DNA from 2 places in the Streptomyces sp. NPDC030165 genome. Region 2 is predicted to be linked to the other one. Evidence: riboswitches for the same ligand, from Rfam matches in the RefSeq annotation. Region 2 holds a riboswitch; the other holds the start of a gene.
The links. A riboswitch is a leader RNA that binds a small molecule or an ion and turns the genes downstream of it on or off. The one in region 2 is predicted to bind glycine.

Region 1: another riboswitch for glycine. It lies ahead of gcvP (aminomethyl-transferring glycine dehydrogenase); the one in region 2 lies ahead of gcvT (glycine cleavage system aminomethyltransferase GcvT).

Annotation. Positions count from the first base shown of each region.
Region 1 is NZ_JBVIBD010000022.1:4,988-13,773, reverse strand. It holds gene gcvP (aminomethyl-transferring glycine dehydrogenase) at 1-2,332, opposite strand, end outside; glycine riboswitch at 2,522-2,619, opposite strand; gene ACZ4Z1_RS32665 (PRC-barrel domain-containing protein) at 2,734-3,123, shown strand; gene ACZ4Z1_RS32660 (DNA polymerase IV) at 3,027-4,535, opposite strand; gene ACZ4Z1_RS32655 (MerR family transcriptional regulator) at 4,870-5,472, opposite strand; gene ACZ4Z1_RS32650 (bifunctional nuclease family protein) at 5,659-6,132, opposite strand; gene ftsR (transcriptional regulator FtsR) at 6,186-6,932, opposite strand; gene ACZ4Z1_RS32640 (FHA domain-containing protein) at 6,950-7,723, opposite strand; gene ACZ4Z1_RS32635 (DUF881 domain-containing protein) at 7,914-8,786, opposite strand, start outside.
Region 2 is NZ_JBVIBD010000005.1:395,386-404,171, forward strand. It holds gene ACZ4Z1_RS12745 (L-serine ammonia-lyase) at 1-20, opposite strand, end outside; gene ACZ4Z1_RS12750 (APC family permease) at 144-1,874, opposite strand; gene glyA (serine hydroxymethyltransferase) at 2,133-3,392, opposite strand; gene gcvH (glycine cleavage system protein GcvH) at 3,448-3,822, opposite strand; gene gcvT (glycine cleavage system aminomethyltransferase GcvT) at 3,911-5,038, opposite strand; glycine riboswitch at 5,070-5,178, opposite strand; glycine riboswitch at 5,179-5,274, opposite strand; gene ACZ4Z1_RS12770 (AAA family ATPase) at 5,525-6,277, shown strand; gene ACZ4Z1_RS12775 (hypothetical protein) at 6,461-7,270, opposite strand; gene ACZ4Z1_RS12780 (enhanced serine sensitivity protein SseB) at 7,506-8,303, shown strand; gene ACZ4Z1_RS12785 (enhanced serine sensitivity protein SseB C-terminal domain-containing protein) at 8,464-8,786, shown strand, end outside.

The sequences.
Region 1 (8,786 bases), on a different contig from region 2:
CCGCGCCGCCCATCAGCCGGACGTACGCCCAGGAGATGGGCAGGATGCCCGCGGAGCCCCACGGCGCCGCGGAGATGGGGCCCACACCCGTCTCCGGGCCCGCGGTGGGCTGCAGCGGGTGGTTGGGCAGGTACGGTGCCAGATGGGCGCGGACACCGACCGGGCCGACGCCGGGACCGCCGCCGCCGTGCGGGATGCAGAAGGTCTTGTGCAGGTTCAGGTGCGAGACGTCGCCGCCGAACGTGCCGGGCTCGGCGAGGCCGACCAGCGCGTTGAGGTTGGCGCCGTCCACGTACACCTGGCCGCCCGCGTCGTGCACCGCCGCGCAGATCTGCGTGATGTGCTCCTCGAACACGCCGTGCGTGGACGGGTAGGTCACCATCAGCACCGCGAGCTGGTCCCGGTACTGCTCGATCTTGGCGCGCAGGTCGTCGGCGTCCACCTCGCCGTCCTCGCCGGTCTTGACGACGACGACCTTCATGCCGGCCATCACGGCGCTGGCGGCGTTGGTGCCGTGCGCGGAGGACGGGATCAGGCAGACGGTGCGCTGCTCGTCGCCGTTGGCGCGGTGGTACGCCCGTACGGCCAGCAGACCGGCCAGTTCGCCCTGCGAGCCGGCGTTCGGCTGGATGGAGACCTTGTCGTAGCCGGTGACGGTGGCGAGACGTTCCTCCAGTTCCGCGATGAGCGTGAGGTAGCCCTGCGCCTGCTCGACCGGCGCGAACGGGTGCAGCTGCCCGAACTCGGGCCAGGTGACCGGCTCCATCTCGGTCGTCGCGTTCAGCTTCATGGTGCACGAGCCGAGCGGGATCATGCCGCGGTCCAGCGCGTAGTCCTTGTCCGACAGCCGGCGCAGGTAGCGCAGCATGGCGGTCTCGGAACGGTGCTGGTGGAAGACTGGGTGGGTCAGGTACGCGTCGCCGCGCAGCAGTTCCGACGGCAGCGCGTCGGCCACGGCAGCGTCGAGCCGCTCGATGTCGGCCTGCACGCCGAAGGCGCTCCACACCGCGTGCACCTGCGCGCGCCCGGTGGTCTCGTCGCAGGCGACGCCCACCAGGTCGGCGTCGACCAGCCGCAGGTTGACCCCGGCCTCGCGGGCCGCGGCGACGGCCTCGGCGGCCCGCCCCGGCACCCGTACGGTCAGCGTGTCGAAGTACGCGCCGTGCACGACCTCGACGCCGCCGGCGCGCAGGCCCTCCGCCAGTATGGAGGCGTAGCGGTGGGTACGGCGCGCGATCGCCGCGAGGCCGTCCGGGCCGTGGTAGACCGCGTACATGCCGGCCATCACGGCGAGCAGTACCTGCGCGGTGCAGATGTTGCTGGTGGCCTTCTCCCGGCGGATGTGCTGCTCACGCGTCTGGAGGGCGAGTCGGTACGCCTTGTTGCCGTCGGCGTCCACCGAGACGCCCACCAGGCGGCCCGGCAGGCTGCGCGCGAACTTCTCCCGTACGGCCATGAATCCGGCGTGCGGGCCGCCGAAGCCCATCGGGACGCCGAACCGCTGCGTGGTGCCGACGGCGATGTCGGCGCCCAGCTCGCCCGGCGAGGTCAGCAGCGTCAGCGCCAGCAGGTCGGCGGCGACGGTGACGATCGCGCCCAGTTCGTGCGCCTGCTCGATGACGGCACGCGGGTCCCGTACGGCGCCGGAGGCACCGGGGTACTGGAGCAGCACACCGAAGACACCGCGCTCGGCCACCTCGGCCGGGATGCCCTCGGACAGGTCGGCGACCACGACCTCGACGCCGGTCGGCTCGGCGCGGGTCTCGATCACGGCGATGGTCTGCGGCAGGCAGTCGGCGTCGACCAGGAAGACGCCCTGTTTGACCTTGCCCACCCGCCGCGCGAGGGCCATCGCCTCGGCGGCGGCCGTGCCCTCGTCCAGCAGCGAGGCGCCGGAGGTCGGCAGTCCGGTCAGGTCGGCGACCATGGTCTGGAAATTGAGCAGCGCTTCGAGGCGGCCCTGGGAGATCTCGGGCTGGTACGGGGTGTAGGCCGTGTACCAGGCGGGGTTCTCCATCACGTTGCGCAGGATCACCGGCGGGGTGAACGTGCCGTGGTAACCGAGACCGATCATCGGAGCGAGCACCTGGTTGCGGTCCGCGAGCGCCCGCAGCTCGGCCAGGACCTCGGCCTCGGTACGGCCCTGGGGCAGGCCCAGCGCCTCCGCGCTCTTGATCACGTCCGGTACGGCGGCCGCGGTCAGTTCGTCCAGCGATCCGAACCCGACCTGCGCGAGCATCTTGGCCTGGGCCTCCGGGCCGGGGCCGATGTGCCGCTGCTCGAACGGGGTGCCTCGTTCCAGCTCGGTCAGGGAGCTGCGGTTGGTGGTCATCTGCGGGGGCCTCCTGGTCGTTTCGACCTACGCGGGGCACCACGGCGCTGGTGCCCGGACGGCCTCCCCCTCTGTCATCTCAACCTGAGAGCTTCACCGGCCCCGCGAGCGGCACCGGCTTTCACCGTCGGTGAGGAGGGGCTTCCGGCGCTGTGCCCGTCCGTGGCCCGCCCTGCTTTCCAGAGTGACCTCGTCCATGCGGTACGTGAGCCTGAGAGATTCCGGGGAGGAGTTGCTCCTTCGGCGCCTCCGCCATGATCGACGAAGGACTCTCCCGCATGGGGTCTGCAGCCGTTCGCCAGCCTACCAGCGCGTCGAACGGGCCTTCCTTCGAGTGGCCGGGGCATGAATTGTGCCGTTTGGTAGTTGTCACAAGGCAGTTGCGACCACTTGGAGGGACCGTGCAGACCGATATCGATCCCCGCAGCTTGATCGGCCGCAAGGCGTTCGACAAGAACGGAACCAAGATCGGCACCGTCGACGAGGTGTACCTGGACGACGCGACCGGTGAACCGGAATGGGCGGCCGTACGCACCGGGATCTTCAGCCGGGACGCCTTCGTGCCCCTGGAGCCCAGCGATCTGGTCGACGAGGCGCTGCACGTCCCCTACGACCGCAAGCTGATCCGGGATGCGCCGGACTTCGGGGTGGGCCGCCACCTCTCGCCGGAGCAGGAACTACAGCTCTACCACCACTACCGTCTGGACATCCCGGCCCCCGATCCCGTGCCCGGCTCGGACGCCGCACCGGCCGACACGGAGTTCGGGCGGGTGGCCGGCGCGGAGGACTGAGGGACGGTGTCCGGGGCGCCCGGACCGGGAAGGCTCCCGGGCTCGTCCCTTCCCCCGTCCGGCGGACCGCCCACCAGCGGCAGCGGCTCGCCGGGCCGCAGCGCGGGATCGTCGACCGGAAATGTGCGCACCCGCCCGGGCCCGGTCCACGGCTGCTCGAACCGTACGGTCACCCGGCCCACACCGCTGCCCTGCACCCACCCGGCGCCGTGTTCGTCATGGATCACGTCGAGCCCCGGGAGCCACCGCCGGGGCCGCTCGGGCTCGTCGGCGGCCATCCGCGCGGCCTCGTCGGCCGCCCGGCGCTCCCGCTCGGCCTCCTCCTCGGCGGCCTTCTCCGTCGCCATCTGGGCGAACAGGTCCTCCTGCGTGAAGTCCGCGAGGCCGGTCACGCCCACGCCCAGCAGCCGTACGCCGCCCGTGGTGTCCACCAGGTCCAGCAGCCGGGCCGCGGCCTCCCGCACCACCCCCGGGTCGTCCGTGGGCCCGCGCAGCGTCTCCGACCTGGTCAGCGTCGAGAAGTCGTAGTTCCGCACCTTGATCACGACGGTCCGCCCCGACCGCCCGGCCGCCCGCAGCCGCTGCACGCACCGGTCCGCCAGCCGCGTCACCTCAGCCCGCACCCGCGTCCGGTCCGTCAGGTCCACCTCGAAGGTGTCCTCGACCGATATGGACTTCGCGTCCCGCTCGGCCACCACGGGCCGCTCGTCGCGCCCCAGCGCCATCGCGTACAGCCCGGCGCCGTGCGCCCTGCCCAGCAGCCGTACGAGCTCCGCCTCACCCGCCTCCGCCGTCTCGGCGACCGTGTGGATGCCCGCCCGGCGCAGCGTCTCCGCCGTGGCCGGACCGACGCCGGGCAGCGTGCGCACCGTCATCGGGCCGAGCAGCTCCCGCTCCGTGCCCGGCTCGATCACCACGAGGCCGTCCGGCTTGGCCTGCTCTGAGGCGATCTTGGCCAGCATCTTGGCCCCGGCCAGCCCCACCGACCCGGTCAGGCCCGTCCGGCGCCGGATGTCGCGCCGCAGCCGCTCCCCCACCGCCCGCACCACCGCGGTGTCCGCCTCGACGCCGCCCGCCTCCAGGTCCACGAACGCCTCGTCCAGGCTGAGCGGCTCCACCAGCGGCGACAGCTCGTGGAGCAGTTCCATCACCACGTCGCTCACCTGGCGGTACAGGGTGAAGCGCGGCGTCAGATACGCCGCGTTCGGGCAGAGGCGCCGGGCCTGGGCGGTGGGCATGGCGGAGCGCACCCCGAAGACCCGGGCCTCGTACGACGCCGTGGAGACCACACCGCGCGGGCCGATGCCGCCGACCACCACGGGCCTTCCGCGCAGGCTCGGCTTGGCCGCCTGCTCGGCGGCCGCGAAGAACGCATCCATGTCCAGATGCAGGATCGTCGGCGCACGTCTCACATGACTGATGCTCCCCCACACCACTGACAATCGCGCCGACCGGCCCCGCCGGGCCGTGCCGCGAAAGGGGCCTGGGGCGCCCTGAGAGGCGCCGTGCGCGGCTTCTGGGGCTGGTTGAGCGTTGTGGGGCGCGTGGGGCGCTGCTGATGCGGCAGAGGCGCGGGAGGGCGCCGTACCGGGCGTACGGCGGCGGCCGGCGCCCGGTCTCGACACGTCAGGCAGCGCGCCGAACGGCACCGACCCGACACCTCAGCCACCACGCCGGGCGGCCAGGACCCGGACCTCAGCCGCCGCCCTCACAGCCCGGCCGAGGCCGCCCGCTCCGTACGGCCGCTCAGCCCGCCCGGTTGCGCCGCCGCGCCAGTTCGTCGTGCGGGTTGTGCCGGACCAGCGTCTCGCCGGTGTCCACACGCTCCCCGTGGAGCTGCGACAAGGCGCCCTCGACGTCGCGCCACACCACGCCCACGGCGATCCCGAAGACGCCCTGCCCGCCCTGGAGCAGATCGACCACCTCATCGGGCGAGGTGCATTCGTAGACCGTCGCGCCGTCGCTCATCAGGGTCATCCTCGCCAGGTCGGACAGCCCGCGGGAACGCAGGTGCCGGACGGCGGTGCGGATGTTCTGCAGGGACACCCCGGTGTCCAGCAGCCGCTTGACGATCTTCAGGACGACGACGTCCCGGAAGTTGTAGAGCCGCTGGGTGCCCGACCCGTAGGCGGGCCGTACGCTCGGCTCGACGAGCCCCGTACGGGCCCAGTAGTCGAGCTGGCGGTAGGTGATCCCCGCGGCCGCGCACGCCGTCGGGCCGCGGTAGCCGATGGACTCCGCCCCGCGGTCCCCCGGCACCTCGGCAGTCTGTGCCGGGGTGCGGTCAACAGCCCCGGGGTGGAGCGGCAACGCCCCTTCCGCCGCCGTACCGTCGCCGGTGATTGCCACGCCGACCTCCGTCCTCCACGTCCCGGACGGGACCTGCCTTATCGACGGTATGCAGTCACTCGGGGTGCGTCAACGATCGCCGCGCTCGCCACGCCGAGTGATAATCACCCTGCGAGTGGTTTCTCGTGCCCCCGGCCGGGGAAAGGCTACTCGAATGCGCGGAAGACAGCCCTCCGCGCACCCGGCTCACTGACTGTTGGTGCCGAAGTCCTCGGGCGAGATCTGGTCGAGGAACTCGCGGAACTTCTCCACCTCGTCCTCCTGCTCGTCCGGGATGGCGATGCCCGCGTCGTCGAGGACCCCGTCGGTCCCGTAGATCGGCGTACCGGTGCGCAGCGCCAGCGCTATGGCGTCGGACGGACGGGCGCTGACCTCGACACCGCTGGCGAAGACCAGCTCGGCATAGAAGACCCCCTCGCGCAGGTCCGTGATGCGGACCTGGGTCAGTTCCTGGCCCACCGCTTCCAGCACGTCCTTGAAGAGGTCGTGCGTCAGCGGCCTGGCAGGGGCCATCCCCTGCTGGGCGAAGGCGATGGCGGTGGCCTCCCCCGGCCCGATCCAAATGGGCAGGTAACGGTCGCCTCCTACCTCCCGTAGGAGCACGATCGGTTGGTTGGAAGGCATTTCCACCCGGACACCCACGACATCGAGCTCGTTCACACAGCAACCCTAGGACGTGCCCGACCGGTTTGGGTAGTCGGGCCACCCATTGCTCACGTCAGCCGGACGCGCAGGGCGGACTGGACCAGTGCCGCGTGCAGCCGCACGGACAGTGTGGCCAGCTCTCTGGCCGTGGCCTCGGCATGCTGCCTGGTCTGCGGGTTGCGGTGCCGGCGCAGCGGCGCCACGACCTGCTCGACGAGGTTGGCCTCCCGCTCGGCGGCCGCCTTGACCGCCCTCAGATGGCGGGGTTCCAGACCGAATCGCCCCAGTTCGGCGACGAGCTTGGCGACCGTGACGGCCTCGATGTCGTACCCGCCGTCGGCGTCCGGAACGATGAGCCCGTACGCCTCCCAGTCGGCGAGCTCCGCCTCCTCGACCTCCGCGGCGGCCAGCAGCTCCGCCCGGCCGACACGGGCGGCCGTGGGCCGGTCCTCGGCCGGCTCGCCCAGTCCCGCGAACAGCTCCCCCGCGGGCGCGGCGGGGGCCGGCAGCTGGACCTGTTCGCCCCGCGCGACGGCGTCCAGGTGCTCGCGGATCACTTTCAGTGGAAGATAGTGGTCGCGCTGCATCCGCAGGACGGCCGCCAGCCGGGCGACGTCGTCCACGGTGAACTTGCGGTATCCGGAGGGGGTGCGCCGCGGCTCGACGAGCCCCTCGGCCTCCAAGAAACGGATCTTGGAGATAGTCACCTCGGGAAACTCGTCGCGCAGCGCGTTGAGCACCGTACCGATGCTCATCAGCTTGCCGTCCGAGGTGGTGCCGGCGGACCCGGCACCACCCGGCGCAGTGCGGTGCATATGCCTTCCTTGGCCGGTCAGAAGCCGACGCCCCGCTGGCTCGCGTAGAAGACCAGCCGGAACTTGCCGATCTGGACCTCGTCGCCGTTGGCGAGCGGCACCGAGTCGATGCGCTCGCGGTTGACGTACGTGCCGTTCAGGCTGCCGACGTCGGCGACGGTGAAGCCGCCGTCCTGACCGCGGCGGAACTCCACGTGGCGGCGCGAGACCGTCACGTCGTCCAGGAAGATGTCGCTCTGCGGGTGACGCCCGGCCGTCGTCAGGTCGCCGTCCAGCAGGAAGCGGCTGCCCGAGTTCGGCCCCCGGCGCACGACCAGCAGGGCCGAGCCCATGGGCAGTGCCTCGACGGCCGCCTGGGCTTCGGGGGACAGCGACGGGACGGGCGTCTGGCCCGTCGTCTCCGCGTCGTACGCCTCGAGACCCGAGATGGAGATGGTCGAGGTCGTCTCGGAGGCACGCTCGGCCTGCGCTCCGGGGCGCAGCGGCGCTCCGCAGTTGGAGCAGAACCGGCTCGCCTCGGCGTTGCGGTGACCGCACCTCGTACAGACCGGCAAGGCAACCCCTCCACCCGTGTTCGCGGCCGACGGTCCCTGGGAACCTATGCGGCCGGGCACGGAGGGGTCAACAGAATGGGCGCCCGGCGCCCCGGGGCCACCCACCTGGTCGCGGAAGAGCGGACGCTCCCCGCCGGCACCGCTCTCCTCGGGACGGCCCTGGGCACGGTGCTTCGCCGAGCCGCTGCCGCCCTCCTGGCGTGCGCTCTTGCCGAACAGCTTTGCAAACAACTTCACGGGCGATTCCCCTTGAACGAAACAGACCCGCCCGTGGGGCAGGACGAACCCTCGATGCACACACCGGCCGATCCGGACATCCTGTTAACGTCCGTGGCCTTCACACAGTTTCCACCACGCACCACCCGTACGGTGCGCCGACCCCCCGCTACTTCTTGCCCGCCCCGGGACGTGCCCCTACGTCGCCGGCTCACCGCGATGACGACCGAGCGTAGTCAGGCCGCTTCGCCTCCCGCAAGGCGTCCACGATGATCTTCTCGTCACGGCTCACAGACACAGTGGCCTGCTCCTTTTCCAAAGTCTGCACCACACCGCCAGGGATGTTCAGCGCCGGTTCCAGGTCCTCGGGCTTGCCGATCACCTTGAAACGGTACGGCTGGGTGACGCGTTTGCCGTCCACCTCCACGCCGCCACGGACGTCCGACAGGTACGAATCGGCCACGACCCGTACGTCGTTGATCTGAATAGCCTCGGCACCGGCCGCCCGCAACTCCTGGACGGTGTCCAGGAGTTTGTCCGCCTCGACGGAGTGCGTCGGGTCGTTGATGGTGAGGTTGATGCCCGGCCCCTGGGCAGCCGCCGTCCCCGCCAGCACGCCGAGCTGCTGCTCCTTCTCCACGGTCTGCTTACGGGCCTCCTCCGCCTGGTCCGAGCTGTTCTCCAGCTCGGTCTTCTGGCCCTCCAGCCTGCGCTGTTCATCCGTCAGGCGTTGCGAACGGTTGTCCAATTCATCCAGGATGCGCACCAGGTCCTCCTGCCGCGCACCCCGTAGTGCACTGTTGTCACTCGTGGAACGTACCTGAATTGCCAGGCCGAGTCCGAGAATGAACAGCAGCAGGGCGACGATCAGTTGAGCCCGGGTCAGCCGCGGCGGCCACAGACCGGCCATCAGACGCTGCCGCCCGGTCACCTCCGGCTCCCCCGCGGCGGGCTTCGCCGCCCGGTCCGCACCCGCCTCCGGCGCCTCGTCCGCGGCGTGTCCCTCACCGTCCTGCGGGGGCCGCGACCGGCTCTCCGGGGGCATCGGCCGCCGGTCGGCCGGCCGGTCCGCTCCCCCGGGCCC
Region 2 (8,786 bases):
TCGAAGACGGAGATGGCCACGGTGGCGGACTCCCTTGTCTGCTCGTGGTGGACGGTGGAGCAAATGGAGCTGAAGGGGCGGACGAAACGGAAGGTACGTTTCTGCGCCGACTGTCGAGCCTAACCCGGACGGCGGACAGACTCTCAGACGGAGGCCGTCGGACGGCTGTCTTCCGGCGCAACGGCAGAAGACGCAGGGGAGCCGGCCCGGGTGTCGAGTACGGAATCGCTCCCGGCGTCGAGTACGGGATCGGCCCCGAAACGGGTACCGGCACCGGTACCCACCGCCGGGTCCGCCCCGGTCAGCCCCGCCTCGTGCGCGCGAACCCCGGCGCGCACGGCCCGGAAGTAGAAGGCGACGGCGGAGAGTGCGACGAGGGCGATGTCCAGACCGCCCGGGATGACGCCGTGGCCGCCGAAGTCCGGGCTGCCGAGCGCGGAGACCGCGGACATCCAGGCCAGGAAGCCGACCAGCCACCAGGCGGGCGCGAACTGCCTGCGCAGATCCGTTTCCCCGCGGCGCCGCAGCACCACCGCCGCGACCGGCGCGGCGATCAGCGTCAGCAGCGCGACCTTGCCGGTGTCCGGCCACTTCGACCAGTACAGCGCGCACGCCGCGAAGGCGAAGGTGACGGGGCACAGCACCGCGGCCGCGGGCAGCCGGAACGGGCGCGGCAGCTCCGGCCTGGTCCGCCGGAAGACGCCCACCGCGATCGGGCCGATCAGGTACGAGATGACCATGGCCGCCGAGATCACGCTGGCCAGCGCGTTCCAGCTGTGGCCGACGGTGACCAGCAGCAGCACCGAGAAGGCCAGGTTGAGCCACATCGCGGGCCGGGCGGTGCCGTACCGGGGGTGCACGGCGGCCAGCTTCTTGGGGAAGAAGCCGGTCTCGGCGAGGTTCTGGACCATGTACGCGGCGGACGCGACGTTGGCGATGTTGGAGCCGGCCGGCGAGATGAAGGCGCCGAACTGGAGCATCGTGACGACCCAGTGCAGCATCAGCACCTTGGCCAGGTCGGCGAAGGGCGAGCTGAAGTTCACGCCGTGCCAGCCGCCGGCCTGCGCCAGCTGCTCCGGCGGTACGGCGCCGAGGAACGCGGTCTGCAGGGCCAGGTAGATCACCAGGCCCAGCGAGAGCGCGCCGACCAGCGCGACCGGAATGGCCCGGCCGGGGTTCTTCGCGGCGCCGCCCAGGTTGACCACGGCCTGGAAGCCGTTGAAGGCGAAGACCACGCCGCAGGTGGTCACGGCCGTCAGCACGGCCGGCCAGCCGTACGGGGCGAAGCCGCCGTGCGCGGTGAAGTTCGTGGTGTGGAAGCCGGAGGCGATCAGCGCGGCCACGGCCAGCACCGGGATCGCGAACTTCACCAGCGTCAGGACCGTGTTGGCGCGGGCCAGCAGCTGGACCGACCAGTAGCAGGTCAGCCACAGCGCGAAGGTCAGCAGCAGCGCGACGCCGCTCCCGGTCGGGGTCAAATGGTTGGTGGCCGGGTCGACCAGGTCCTGCGCCCAGCCGAAGCTCCAGGAGGACATGTACTGGGTGGCGGCGATGGACTCGATCGGGATCAGTGAGGCGACCGCGATCCACACCGCCCAGCCGGTCAGGAAGCCGAGCACCGGGCCGTGCGAGAGGTGACCGTAGCGGGCCATGCCGCCGGGGATCGGGTACGCGGCGCCGACCTCCGCGTAGGACATCGCGATCATGCCGATGAAGACGGCGCCGATGACCCAGGCGACCAGCGCGGCGGGGCCCGCCACCTGGGCGGCGGAGCCGGCGCCGAAGAGCCAGCCGGAGCCGAAGATCGAACCGATGCCGATCATGGTCAGGGCGAAGAGGCCGATCCCCTTGCGGTTGCCCGCGCTCATGTCCATTGCCGTGCGTTTTCCGTCCTGCTGTGGTGCGAAGGGCCCCGCGTCGTTGGAGGGCCGTTCTCAGCCTATGGGGCGGAAAATCACCGTAAGGCAGACGGAAAGGCCGTACGCCCGAGGTCAACGACCCCGGGCGCACGGCCTGTTCACCCCGCGGACGCCGCCTCGGCGGCACTTTTCGGGGCGTACTTCATGAAACGCGTCACACGGCTGGAGCGGACGTGCCACAGAGGCACGCGACCACCGGCCGTGTGGCGCGGGTCACAGCGACGGGTACAGCGGGTGCTTGCCGGCCAGGGTGGTGACCCGGGCCTTGAGCGCGTCGGCGTCGTACGACGGCTTGAGCGCCTCGGCGATGATGTCGGCGACCTCGCGGAAGTCCTCCGCCTGGAAGCCGCGGGTGGCCAGCGCCGGGGTGCCGATCCGCAGGCCCGAGGTGACCATCGGGGGGCGCGGGTCGTTCGGGACGGCGTTGCGGTTGACCGTGATGCCGACCTCGTGGAGGCGGTCCTCGGCCTGCTGGCCGTCCAGCTCGCTGTTGCGCAGGTCCACCAGGACCAGGTGCACGTCGGTGCCGCCGGACAGCACGGAGACGCCGTGCTCGGTGATGTCGGACTGCGTCAGGCGCTCGGCGAGGATGCGCGCGCCGTCCAGGGTGCGCTGCTGGCGCTCCTTGAACTCCTCGCTCGCCGCGACCTTGAAGGACACCGCCTTCGCCGCGATGACGTGCTCCAGCGGGCCACCCTGCTGACCGGGGAAGACCGCCGAGTTGATCTTCTTGGCGAGCTCCTGGGTGGACAGGATCACACCGCCGCGCGGACCGCCGAGGGTCTTGTGCGTGGTCGTGGTCACGACGTGGGCGTGCGGCACCGGGTTGGGGTGCAGCCCGGCCGCCACCAGACCGGCGAAGTGCGCCATGTCGACCATCAGGTACGCGCCGACCTCGTCGGCGATCCGGCGGAACGCCGCGAAGTCCAGCTGGCGCGGGTACGCCGACCAGCCGGCCACGATGAGCTGCGGGCGGGTCTCCTTGGCCAGGCGCTCGACCTCGCCCATGTCGACCTGACCGGTCTCGTCGTCGACGTGGTAGGGCACCACGTTGTAGAGCTTGCCGGAGAAGTTGATCTTCATGCCGTGGGTCAGGTGCCCGCCGTGCGCGAGGTTCAGACCCATGATCGTGTCGCCCGGCTTGAGCAGCGCGAACATCGCGGCGGCGTTGGCCTGCGCGCCGGAGTGCGGCTGCACGTTCGCGGCCTCGGCGCCGAACAGCGCCTTGATGCGGTCGATGGCGATCCGCTCGACCACGTCGACGTGCTCGCAGCCGCCGTAGTAGCGGCGGCCCGGGTAGCCCTCGGCGTACTTGTTGGTGAGGACCGAGCCCTGGGCCTCCATGACGGCGGCGGGGGCGAAGTTCTCCGACGCGATCATTTCGAGGGTGGACTGCTGACGGTGGAGCTCGGCGTCGACGGCGGCGGCGACGTCGGGGTCGAGCTCGTGGAGGGAGCTGTTCAGAAGCGACATGACTCTTCCTGGGGTTCGCGGGGCGCACGGCCCCGCCGGGCGGCGGGTGGGCGGATCAGCCGGTGAAGGCGGTGTACTCGTCGGCCGAGAGCAGGTCGTCCGGCTCGCCGCTGACCTTCACCTTGAACAGCCAGCCACCCTCGAACGGGGCGGTGTTCACCAGCGAGGGGTCGCTCACGACGTCCTCGTTGATCTCCGTGACCTCGCCGTCGACGGGGGAGTAGAGATCGCTGACGGACTTGGTCGACTCCAGCTCACCGCAGGTCTCGCCCGCCGTGACCGTGGCGCCGACCTCCGGAAGCTGCACGAAGACGACGTCGCCGAGCGCGTTGGCGGCGTGCTCGGTGATACCGATCGTCGAGACGCCCTCCTCGGCGGCCGACAGCCACTCGTGCTCCTTGCTGTAGCGCAGCTGCTGGGGGTTGTTCATGACTTGATTCTCCTGGATGCGGTGGCGTGCTCGGTGCAGGGGTCTTGGCAGGTGAGACGGACGTGCGTCCGAGACGGAGGTACGTGCGTCACTTCTGGCGCTTGTAGAAGGGCAGCGCCACGACCTCGTACGGCTCATGGGTGCCACGGATGTCCACCGCCACACCGGCGGTGCCGGGCGCGGCGTGCGCGGCGTCCACGTACGCCATGGCGACGGGCTTGCCGAGGGTGGGCGAGGGGGCGCCGGAGGTGACCTCGCCGATGACGGCGCCGTCCGGGCCCACGACCGGGTACCCGGCGCGCGGCACGCGGCGGCCCTCGGCGATCAGCCCGACCAGCTTGCGCGGCGGATTGGCCTCGGCCCGGTCGCGGGCGGCCTCCAGGGCGGCGCGGCCCACGAAGTCGCCGCCGTTCGTCGTCTTCTCGAACTTCACGACCCGGCCCAGGCCCGCGTCGAACGGGGTGGTGTCGGTGGTCAGCTCGTGCCCGTACAGCGGCATGCCCGCCTCCAGGCGCAGCGTGTCCCGGCAGGACAGCCCGCACGGCACCAGGCCCGCATCCTTGCCCGCCTCGGTCAGCGCCTCCCAGAGGGCGGCCGCGTCCGCCGGGCGGACGAACAGCTCGAAACCGTCCTCACCGGTGTATCCCGTACGGGCGATCAGCGCCGGGACGCCGGCGACGGTGCCGGGCAGCCCGGCGTAGTACTTCAGGCCGTCCAGGTCGGCGTCCGTGAGGCCCTTGAGGATGCCGGGGGACTCGGGGCCCTGGACGGCGAGCAGCGCGTACGCGTCCCGGTCGTCGCGGACCCCGGCGTCGAAGTTGCTCGCCCGCTCGGTGAGCGCGTCCAGCACGACCTGCGCGTTGGAGGCGTTGGCGACGACCAGGTACTCCGTCTCGCCGAGGCGGTAGACGATCAGGTCGTCCAGGATGCCGCCCTCGGCGTCGCAGATCATGGTGTAGCGGGCGCGGCCGACGGCGACACCGCCGATGTTGCCGACCAGCGCGTAATCCAGCAGGTCGGCGGCGCCGGGGCCGGTGACGGTGATCTCGCCCATGTGCGAGAGGTCGAACAGGCCGGCGCGGGTACGGACGGCGACGTGCTCGTCACGCTCGCTGCCGTAACGCAGCGGCATGTCCCAGCCGGCGAAGTCGGTCATGGTCGCGCCGAGCGCGCGATGCGTCGCGTCCAGCGCGGTGCGGCGGGGGGCTTCGGTCATGGTGTGGCTCCCGGGCATGGGTGACAAGACGGTCTCCCCATCTGTCATCGGAACCTGAGAGGTTCACCGGAAGGCCGTGACCGGTCCCGGTTTGCACCTTGGGTGGAGCCACACCACGGCGGCCCGCTTTTCAGATCTGCCTCGCCCGCGCGGTATCGGGGCCTGAGAGATTCAAGGGAGGACTTGCTCCTTCGGCGCCCCGCCGTGACGGCCGGGGACTCTCCCGCGCGGATTCAAGCGGCCGGTATGGAGTTGGCTGAGCGTGGCACCCGTACGCGGACGCACACGTGGTGTGCGGTCCGGCACTTGGCGCGCACATCATCGCACGGGATGGCCGGATACAGGAGCCCTGCCCGTACCGGTGTTCGCAGGGGTGTCACGACAGTGTCCTGGGACTGTACGAATCGTGGGATTTCCTTGAAGCGCATTACCTTTTCTTGACACTCTGCGGGTAAGGGGACCACACCGGACCGGGAGGGGATCACGGTGCACAGGCAGGCCGCACTCGCGACAAGTCCGGGAGGCGCGCCCCCGGGCTGTGTCCCGGAGCCGGCTCCCGCCGTCGTGCCGGGGTCCCGGCGGCTGCCGCTCGGGGTGGTCCGCCCCGGCCGGGCACGGGCCGCGACGGCGGACGCGCCGACGACGGACGTCGTCGACCTCAGGGACCGGCGTGCCCCGCGCGAGGCGACCGGGCTGCACTTCGCGGCGGGCGACCTGGTGGTGGTCTCCGGCCTGCCGGGCAGCGGCAAGAGCACGCTCATGCTCCGGGTGGTGCCCGCCCACGACCGGCAGGGCGCCGCCGTGCACCGCATCGACTCGCAGGAGGTACGGGAGCGCTGGGAGCGCGGCAGGCTGCGCCGGCTTCCGTACGCGCTCTACCGGCCGCTGGTCCGGGCCTCCCACTACCTGGGGCTGCGGCGGGCGCTGCGCTCCGGCGGCAGCGTGGTGGTGCACGACTGCGGCACGCTGGCGTGGGTGCGCCGCTGGCTCGCGCGCGAGGCCCGGCGCGGCGGGCGCGGCCTGCACCTGGTGCTGCTGGACGTACCACCCGAGGTCGCGCTGTCCGGGCAGCGCTCGCGCGGACGCGGAGTCTCCGGTTACGCCTTCGCCCGGCACCGGCGCGCGGTGCGACGGCTGGCCGCCCGTGCCCGGGCGGCCCGGCTCCCGGCGGGTTTCACCTCGGCCGTGCTGCTGGACCGGCCGGCGGCGGGAGCGCTGCGGGAGCTCGTCTTCGAGTGAGGCGCCGTCTTCGAGGCGGGCCGGAGCCCGTCCGTCCGCCGTACCGTTCGTCGAGTTCAGCCCCGGAATGCCGGATACCTGACGGGCCGTACGGAATGTCCCGTACGGCCCGTCAGGGCCGGTCCTACCCCAGGCATATCTCCCGCATCCGCGCCTCCTCCGGACGCTCGGTACCGGGCCGATCTAGAGGCCCAGGGCCTTGATCAGCACGCTCGGCAGCGAGAGCACCGAGGTGACCAGCGAGCCGACACCTTGCTGCTGCGGCGCCGCGGCGGGCTGCTGACGCTGCGCGTCCGCAGCGGGCTGTGGGTCGGCGGCCTGCTGGGCGTCACCGGTCTGCTGGGTGCCGTCGGCCGGCTGCGGGTCGCTGGTCGGCGCCTTCGGCTGGGCGGCCGGCTGGTCGTCCGCCTCCTCCGTCCCGCCCGCCGGCTCCGCGGCGGGCCGGGCCGGCCGGTTGGCGGACTGGGCCGCGGGCTGGGCGGCGGGCTGGGTGGCCGGCTGCTGCTGGAGGCCGCCGAGGAGCTTGTCGATGCCCAGGATCTTGAAGATGTCGGTGACGGACCGGGAGACCGAGCCGCTCAGGCTCGCGGAGTCGGTGTCCTCTCCCGGCGCCGGGGCCCGGCGCTCGGACAGCTCGTACATCTGTGTACGCAGGTCCTGCGAGACCCGGCGCAGCCGGACCGAGTCGGCCGACACCGCGCGGTCGGAGTCCTCGTTCAGCATGTCCGCCAGCCGCTGCGCGTCCTGCAGAACCGTGTCCAGGCGGGTGCGGGCGGCCCTGACCTCCACGGAGTGGCCGCGGTCGTCGGCCGTCTTCTCGGCCAGCTCGGTCGATGCGTCCGCCAGCCGGCCGATGTCGTCGACGATGATGCTGTGGTTGCGGACCGGGGGTTTGGGTTCTTCGGCCGCGGTCGCGGAGCCCACGACGCCGAAGGCGAGGGCGCCGGCAGTGGTGGCGCAGACGAGGGCGGAGGCGGTCCGGTGCGTTGCCATCAGGAGACGTGCCTTTCTGTAGGAACGGCAGGGCAAGATCACCCTGGAGCCACCTTCGGAGCGGTGTGCACGGTCCGCAACCGCTCGCGCGCGTTCGGTGGTCATCCGGACGCACCAGGGCTCCTCCCGTCTGCTGGCGTTAGGGTCGTCGACCAGGTAAAGCGCCGACGAGCAGCTGTACGAGCAGCCGTACGAGCGGTACGCGGTACGCATGGTGACGAGCGGACGGGTGGACATGGACTTTCCGGAGCAGGGCATTCCGCGGCTGGAGTGGCCCGCCAACGAGCTGGAGGAGGTGCTCGCCGCCTCGGTGGGTCACCCCGGTGCGGGCGCCCGCATCGTCGAGGTGCTGGGCCGCAGCCGGATATGGGTGCCGCTGCCCAAGGGCGGCGGCCCGGAGAGCGCGGGGATGGGCCGCACGGGCCTGGACCTGCCCACCGTCGAGATCGGCTCGGCCGCGTACGTCCCCGTCTTCAGCTCCGAGCAGGAGTTCCAGCGGGTGGCCGGACCGCACCTCTCCTTCACCGTCGCGCCGGCCGCCGAGTTCGCGCGCGGCCTGCCGCCGCTGATCGGCATCGCCGTCAACCCGGAGGGCACGGTCGGCGTGCCGCTGCCGCCGGACGCGGTGGCCGAGCTGTGCCGGACCGGCCGCCCGGACCTGCCCGGGGCGCCGAGCGGCGCCCGGGTCCGGCTGTTCGAGCCGGACTGGCAGGAGGAGCCGGTGGACTTCCTGGCCGCGGCCGGGCTGGAATTCTCGTCGGCGGGCTTCGTGGTCACCGCACGCCGCGCGCTGGCCAGCGTCGAGGGGGACGCGCCCACGCTGTTCGTCGGCGTCCAGGTGGACGCGGCGGCCGTCGCGCCGCACGACCCGGCCGTACGGGACGCGGTGACCGCCGGCCTCGGGCGGGCCCTCGGCGGGACACCGCTGACCTGGCCCGTCCAACTGGTCATGCTGGACCTCGCGCAGGGCGACCCGGTCGCCGACTGGATGCTGGAGCGGGTCCGGCCCTTCTACTCCCGCGACGTCGCCTGAGAGCCTGTGCCCCCCGGTGCCCCCGCGCGCCCGGAGTGCTCCTTTCCGTGACCGCAAGCGGCGTGTGCTGATCCGACCGGGGTCCGGACGCAGGCTCTAAGCTGTTGTTGCAACCGGCGGGCGTACCCCACGTGCCTGCCGACAGGAAGGGACGGACCACGTGAGCGCGGGTGCGCATCAGGGAGCGGCTGCCGGGCAGGTCGAGCAGATGCTGCAGCAGGTCTCGCCCGGCCGGTACGACGCCTACGAGGCGTTGCTGCAGGCACTCGCCGCCGGCCAGGTCTGGATGCTGCTCTGGCACGGCCAGGCCGGTTCGCCCGATGCGCAGTACGGCAACATGGAGGTCGACGGCCTCGGCTACGCGCCGTGCGTGACCTCCGCCCCCGAGCTCGCCGCCAGCGGCTGGAACCGTGCCCACGAGGTCGTCTACGGGCGGGACATCGCGGCCACCCTCTTCCCCGACCGCTGGGGCCTGTGGCTCAA